2 linked regions of the Sagittula sp. P11 genome follow. The protein of the gene in region 1 interacts with the protein of each later gene in a pairwise test. Links are inferred from orthologs where the notes say so. Each region holds a gene or a part of one and is shown on either strand. Other genes may lie near its edges.

Region 1 (3,604 bases):
CCGTGGGCCAGACCACCGCTCAGCAGCAGTGCAACATCCGCGCCTGCCAGCGTGCCTACCGGTCGTTCCGCGCGTCGGACTGCACGTTCCAGCCCTACGGTGGCGGACCGCGGGAAATCTGTACGCAGTAACGCGCCGGATCGGACTTTCACACAAGGGCGGCCACGGGTCGCCCTTGTGCCGTTTCAGCCCCTCAGTGGTAGCGGAATTCACCCACCACGTTGCGCCATTCGCCCGGCGAGATCATCTTGCGGTGGGTGAAACGGATGGAGTGCAGCGGCCCCTCGATCCTGTCCTGCCAGAACTCGATGAAGCCGAAAAGCTTCGGATGGTCCGGCGCCAGGTCGTAATCCTGCCAGACGAAGGTGTTCAGCACGTTGCGGTAATCCGGCATGCGATAGAAGATCTCTGCCGTGGTGAGCCCGTAGCCTTTCAGCATCAATTCCGTTTCGGTCATCTGCATCTTGTTAGCCCTTGGAGTTTGCCGTAAGGACATGGTGCCGAGACCGTTATTACTTTTCAATGAAAACAGTGTGTTAGCAGGCATATCCGGTGGCTGCCAAAAGCACTGCACCCCGCGCCATTGCACCCCATATCCTGCATCTGATATAAGAGCGCCAACAAGATATGGCAGAATGACGGACAGGCTCCAGACGTGACCGATACGCCCGAACCCCCTGAAAACGAAGAAGAAAAGCGTCCGAGCTACATCGGCCCCTCGATCTCCATCGAAGAAGAGATGAAGTCGAGCTATCTCGATTACGCGATGAGCGTGATCGTGAGCCGGGCGATTCCGGACCTGCGCGACGGCCTAAAACCTGTGCACCGGCGCATCCTCTACGCGATGCACGAAGGCGGTTACACGCCCGACAAGTCGTACCGGAAGTCGGCGAAATCCGTGGGCGAGGTGATGGGCAACTATCACCCGCACGGCGATTCCGCGATCTACGACGCGCTGGTCCGCATGGCGCAGGACTTCTCCATGTCGCTGCCGCTGATCGACGGCCAGGGCAACTTCGGCTCCATGGACGGCGACCCGCCGGCGGCCATGCGTTACACCGAAAGCCGGCTGGCGAAATCCGCGCTGCAATTGCTGGTGGATATCGACAAGGAAACCGTCGATTTCCAGGACAACTACGACGGCAAGGAACGTGAGCCCACGGTTCTGCCGGCCCGCTATCCCAACGTGCTGGTCAACGGCGCCGAAGGCATCGCCGTCGGCATGGCGACCCGCATCCCGCCGCACAACCTCGGCGAGGTGATCGACGCGACGCTGGCGCTTATGGACAACCCCGACCTCAGCTCCGAGGACCTGATGGAATGGGTCAAGGGCCCGGACTTCCCCACCGGGGGCATCATGCTGGGCCGGTCCGGCGCGCGGAAGGCCTACCTCGAAGGGCGCGGGTCGGTCATCATCCGTGCCGCCACCCGGGTCGAGGAGATCCGCAAGGACCGCTATGCCATCGTCATCAGCGCCATCCCCTACCAGGTGAACAAGGCCACGATGATCGAGCGCATCGCCGAGGCCGCGCGCGACAAGAAGATCGAGGGCATCGCCCACGTCCAGGATGAATCCGACCGCGATGGCGTGCGGGTCGTGGTGGAACTGAAGCGCGACGCCACCGCCGAGGTGGTGCTGAACCAGCTTTTCCGCTTTACCCCGATGCAGACCTCCTTTGGCTGCAACATGCTGGCGCTGAACGGCGGCAAGCCCGAGCAGCTCACGCTGCGCGGTTTCCTGTCGGCGTTCCTCGACTTCCGCGAGGACGTGATCGCGCGCCGCACCGCCTACCTGCTGCGCAAGGCCCGCGAACGGTCTCACGTGCTGTGCGGTCTGGCCGTGGCGGTGTCGAACGTCGACGAGGTCGTGGCGACGATCCGGTCGTCCGCCGATGCGGCGGAGGCCCGGCAGCGGCTGATGGAGCGGCGCTGGCCCGCGCACGAGATCCTGCCCTACATCGCGCTGATCGACGATCCGACCCACAAGGCCAACGAGGACGGCACCTACAACCTGTCCGAAACGCAGGCCCGTGCGATCCTCGACCTGCGCCTGCAGCGCCTGACCCAGATCGGTGTCAAGGAAGTCACCGACGAGCTGGAAGACCTGGCGTCCAAGATCAAGGACTACCTGGAGATCCTGTCGAGCCGCGAGCGGATCACCGGCATCATCCGCGAGGAAATGACCGCCATCCGCGACGAGTTCGCCGTGCCGCGCCGCACGGAGATCGTCGACTGGGCCGGCGACCTCGACGACGAGGACCTGATCGAGCGCGAGGACATGGTCGTGACCGTCACCGCGGGCGGCTACATCAAGCGCACCGCGCTGGCTGACTTCCGCGCGCAGAAGCGCGGCGGCAAGGGGCTGTCCGGTGGCGGGCTGAAGGAGGACGACGTCGTCACGACGCTGTTTGTCGCCAACACCCACACGCAGCTTCTGTTCTTCACGACGGACGGCATGGTCTACAAGCTGAAGACATGGCGCCTGCCGCTGGGCGGACGCACGTCGAAGGGCAAGGCGATCGTCAACATCCTGCCGATCCCGGCCGGTGTCTCCATCGCCGCGATCATGCCCGTGGACCGGGACGAGGACGAGTGGGACGACCTTCAGATCGTCTTTGCGACCTCCAAGGGTTCGGTCCGCCGCAACCGGCTGTCGGATTTCACCAACGTCATGCGCAACGGCAAGATCGCGATGAAGTTCGAGGGCGAGGACGAGAACACCCGCCTGATCAACGCGCGCATCTGTTCGGAGGATGACGACGTGATGCTGGTCACCAACTCCGGCCGGGCGATCCGTTTCCCGGTGCCGGAGGTGCGGGTCTTCAACTCGCGCAATTCGACCGGCGTGCGCGGCATCCGCCTGATGAACGGCGACGAGGTCGTGTCGATGTCGGTGATCCGCCACTTCGAGGCGGAGTCGGACGAACGTGCCAGCTATCTCAAGATGCGCCGCCTGATGGCCGGCGTGACAGACGACGAGGCCGGCGACGAGGAAGGCGATGCGGACACGCCGCTGCCGCAGGAACGCTATGCGGAGATGTCGGCGGTCGAGAACCTGATCCTGACCGTCACCGCCAAGGGCCTGGGCAAGCTGTCGTCCTCGCACGATTACCCGGTGCGCGGACGTGGCGGCCAGGGTGTCACCGCGTGGGAGAAATCCATGCGCGGCGGCGATATCGTGGCCTCCTTCCCGGTGGAACAGGGCGACCAGATCATGCTGGCGACCTCTACCGGCCAGTCGATCCGGGTGCCGGTGGACGGCATCTCGTTCCGGTCGCGGAGCGCGGGCGGCGTGCGGGTGTTCAACACCGGCGCGGGCGAAACCGTGGTGTCCGTGGCATGGATCGCGGACCAGGCCGACGAAGAGCCCGAGGACAGCGCCGACTGACACAGTCGGCCTATGCGAGAGATCGTCACGGCCCGGCCCTGCGCCGGGCCGTTTGCTGTTCCGGCAACCGTTTTCCGCCCGGTCGAATCAACCTTTGGATGTAGTTTCCGCTGCGTTAACTTTTGGTTCACGATTGGTTTAAACAACGAAAACAGGTACATGCCGCCTATACTTTCGAGACGTCGGTGCCGTGCATATTTCGCAAAGTCGTCATTG
Region 2 (3,376 bases), 2.1 Mb from region 1 along the record:
AAGCGCTGCTGATCTCGCTGATCCTGTCGAACGCCCGGGCGCTTGCGGCGGACGAAGGGCACCCGCCGATCCTGCTGCTGGACGAGGTCGCCGCGCACCTCGACGCCGGACGCCGCGCCGCCCTTTTCGACGAGATAAGCGCTTTGGGCGCACAGGCCTGGATGACCGGGACGGGACCGGAACTTTTCGCCGAACTGGGCGACCGGGCGCAGGCGCTGGAGGTCTCTGAAGGGCCCTCCGGATCCGTAGTTTCAAAACCCTGAACTTTATACCAAATCTTGTGTCTGAGACGTGACATTCCCCGGCCCGGAGTCTATAAATCGGGGCAAAATAACAAGGGAAATGGGCATGTCCGACCAGCCGAGCGAAGCATACGAATACGGCGCCGATTCCATCAAGGTTCTCAAGGGCTTGGAAGCGGTCCGCAAGCGTCCCGGCATGTACATCGGCGACACGGACGACGGTTCGGGTCTGCACCACATGGTCTACGAGGTCGTGGACAACGGCATCGACGAGGCTCTGGCCAAACACGCTGACTACGTTCACGTGAAGATCCACGCGGATTCCAGCGTATCGGTGCGCGACAACGGACGCGGCATTCCCACCGACATCCACACCGAAGAGGGGGTCTCGGCCGCGGAGGTCATCATGACCCAGCTGCACGCCGGCGGTAAGTTCGACCAGAATTCCTACAAGGTCTCCGGCGGTCTGCACGGCGTGGGCGTGTCGGTGGTGAACGCGCTCTCCGTCTGGCTCGAGCTGCGCATCTGGCGCAATGGCAAGGAGCACTACGCCAAGTTCGAGCACGGCGAGACCACGGAACACCTTCGCGTCGTCGGCGATGCCGAGGGCGAGCAGGGCACAGAGGTGCGCTTTCTCGCGTCCACGGGCACCTTCTCCAACCTCGACTACGATTTCCACACGCTGGAAAAGCGCCTGCGCGAACTGGCCTTCCTGAACTCCGGCGTGCGGATCATTCTCGAAGACGACCGCCCGGCCGAACCGCTGCATATCGAGCTGCACTACGAGGGCGGGGTACGTGAATTCGTCAAATACCTCGACCGCTCGAAGCAGGCCGTCATGCCGGAGCCGATCTACATGGAAGGCGAAAGGGACGGCATCGGTGTCGAGGTCGCGATGTGGTGGAACGACAGCTATCACGAGAACGTCCTGCCCTTCACCAACAACATCCCGCAGCGAGACGGCGGCACCCACCTTGCGGGCTTCCGTGGTGCGCTGACCCGCCAGTTGCAGAAGTATGCGCAGGAAAGCGGGATCGCGAAGCGGGAGAAGATCAACTTCACCGGCGACGACGCCCGTGAAGGTCTGACGGCAGTCCTGTCCGTGAAAGTGCCCGATCCGAAATTCTCCAGCCAGACCAAGGACAAGCTGGTCTCGTCCGAGGTCCGCCCGGCGGTGGAATCTCTGATGAACGAGAAGCTGGGCGAATGGTTCGAGGAAAACCCAACCGAGGCCAAGCAGATCACCGGCAAGATCATCGAGGCCGCCATGGCCCGAGAAGCCGCCCGCAAGGCGCGCGAACTGACCCGCCGCAAGACCGCGATGGACGTGTCGTTCAACGCCGCCAAGCTGAAGGACTGTTCCGAAAAGGACGCCTCGAAGACCGAACTGTTTCTGGTCGAGGGTGACTCCGCCGGCGGCTCTGCCCAGACCGGACGTGACCGCCGGACGCAGGCCATCCTTCCCCTGCGCGGCAAGATCCTGAACGTGGAGCGGGCCCGCTTCGACCGGATGCTGGGCAGCCAGGAAATCGGCAACCTCGTGATGGCGCTCGGGACCGGCATCGGCCGGGACGAGTTCAACATCTCGAAACTGCGCTATCACAAGATCATCATCATGACCGACGCGGACGTGGACGGTGCGCACATCCGGACGCTTCTGCTGACGTTCTTCTACCGCCAGATGCCCGAACTGATCGAGGGCGGCTATCTCTACATCGCGCAGCCGCCGCTCTACAAAGTCGCGCGCGGCAAGTCGGAGGTCTACCTGAAGGACCAGACCGCGCTTGAGGACTACCTGATCCAGCAGGGCATCGAGAACGCGCAGCTCTTGCAGGGCAATGGCGAGGTAATCGGCGGCCAGGATCTCGTGCGTGTGGTGGAGGAGGCGCGTCAGCTCAAGCGTGTCCTCGACGCCTTCCCGACGCACTACCCGCGCCACATCCTCGAACAGGCCGCCATTGCCGGGGCCTTTGTGCCCGGTGCCGTGGATTCGGACCTGCAGGGCGTCGCCGACAAGGTCGCCGCACGTCTCGACCTCGTGGCCCTGGAATACGAGCGTGGCTGGATCGGTCGCATCACGCAGGACAAGGGCGTCCGCCTTGCCCGTATCCTGCGCGGTGTCGAAGAGGTGCGGACGCTGGACGGCCCGATGCTCCGCTCCGGAGAGGCACGCCGGACCGGCACCCTGACCGAGAGCCTTCAGGCGGTCTACGGCAGCCCCGCGACGCTCGAGCGCAAGGACCGCAGACAGCTGATCCACGGTCCGCTCGAACTGCTCAAGGCGATCCTGGAAGAAGGCGAAAAAGGCCTGTCGCTGCAGCGGTACAAGGGGCTGGGTGAAATGAACCCGGACCAGCTTTGGGAAACCACGCTGGACCCGAACGCCCGGACGCTGCTGAAGGTGACCATCGACGACATGACCGAAGCCGACGACCTGTTCACCAAGCTGATGGGCGACGTGGTGGAACCGCGCCGCGACTTCATCCAGCAGAACGCCCTGTCGGTAGAGAATCTGGACTTCTGAAAAAGAAAAGGGGCGCGCATGGCATTGCGCACCCCTCGCAAGATGTGGAGGTCGCGCAAGGGTTTGCGCGACCTTTCTTTTTTTCGTCAGCCGACCAGTTTGGCCGTCATCTCCACAAGCCGTTTTGCCTGATGGGCAAGGGCAGCCTTGCCGGCGTCGTCGAAACCGTCCGGCTTGGTCGAGAAACCGTAGGGGTTGCCGCCGGCACCAAAGATCGACTCGTCGGTGTAGCCCGGTGCAACGATGATCGCGCCCCAGTGCATCGCGGTGGTGTAGAGGCTCAGGAGGGTCGTCTCCTGCCCGCCATGCGGGTTCTGGGCGCTTGTCGTGGCGGTGAAGGTCTTGTTGGCCAGCTTGCCAGATCCCCACAGCCCGCCGAGCGTGTCGATGAACGCGCGCATCTGGCTTGCGACCACGCCGAAGCGCGTCGGGGCCGAGAAGAAGTAGCCGTCCGCCCACTCCATGTCATCCGCCGTGACCTCCGGGATGTCCTTCATCTTTTCGAGTTGCGCCTTCCAGGCGTCCTGCCCCTCGACGACCTCTTTGGGGGCGGTTTCCGGGATGCGGCGCAGGCGCACTTCGGCACCGGCTGCCTCGGCTGCCTCTGCTG

What was found.
Region 2: the proteins of gyrA (region 1) and gyrB interact in binary tests that used the Escherichia coli proteins (3 or more experiments, as listed by UniProt). The link is inferred for Sagittula sp. P11 from one-to-one orthologs.

Annotation. Positions count from the first base shown.
Region 1 is NZ_CP021913.1:4,218,071-4,221,674, reverse strand. What follows is about bases 304-3,588. They hold gyrA (DNA gyrase subunit A), read left to right. Parts: upstream 304-655; coding sequence 656-3,388; downstream 3,389-3,588. Other genes in these bases: CDO87_RS20340 (usg protein), read right to left, coding at 304-463. Outside these bases: CDO87_RS20345 (PBP1A family penicillin-binding protein), read left to right, coding at 1-131; more of CDO87_RS20340, read right to left, coding at 194-303. UniProt on the Escherichia coli protein: A type II topoisomerase that negatively supercoils closed circular double-stranded (ds) DNA in an ATP-dependent manner to maintain chromosomes in an underwound state.
Region 2 is NZ_CP021913.1:2,147,078-2,150,453, forward strand. Bases 1-3,057 are described here. They hold gyrB (DNA topoisomerase (ATP-hydrolyzing) subunit B), read left to right. Parts: upstream 1-348; coding sequence 349-2,766; downstream 2,767-3,057. Other genes in these bases: recF (DNA replication/repair protein RecF), read left to right, coding at 1-263; wrbA (NAD(P)H:quinone oxidoreductase), read right to left, coding at 2,853-3,057. Also shown: more of wrbA, read right to left, coding at 3,058-3,376. UniProt on the Escherichia coli protein: DNA gyrase negatively supercoils closed circular double-stranded DNA in an ATP-dependent manner to maintain chromosomes in an underwound state.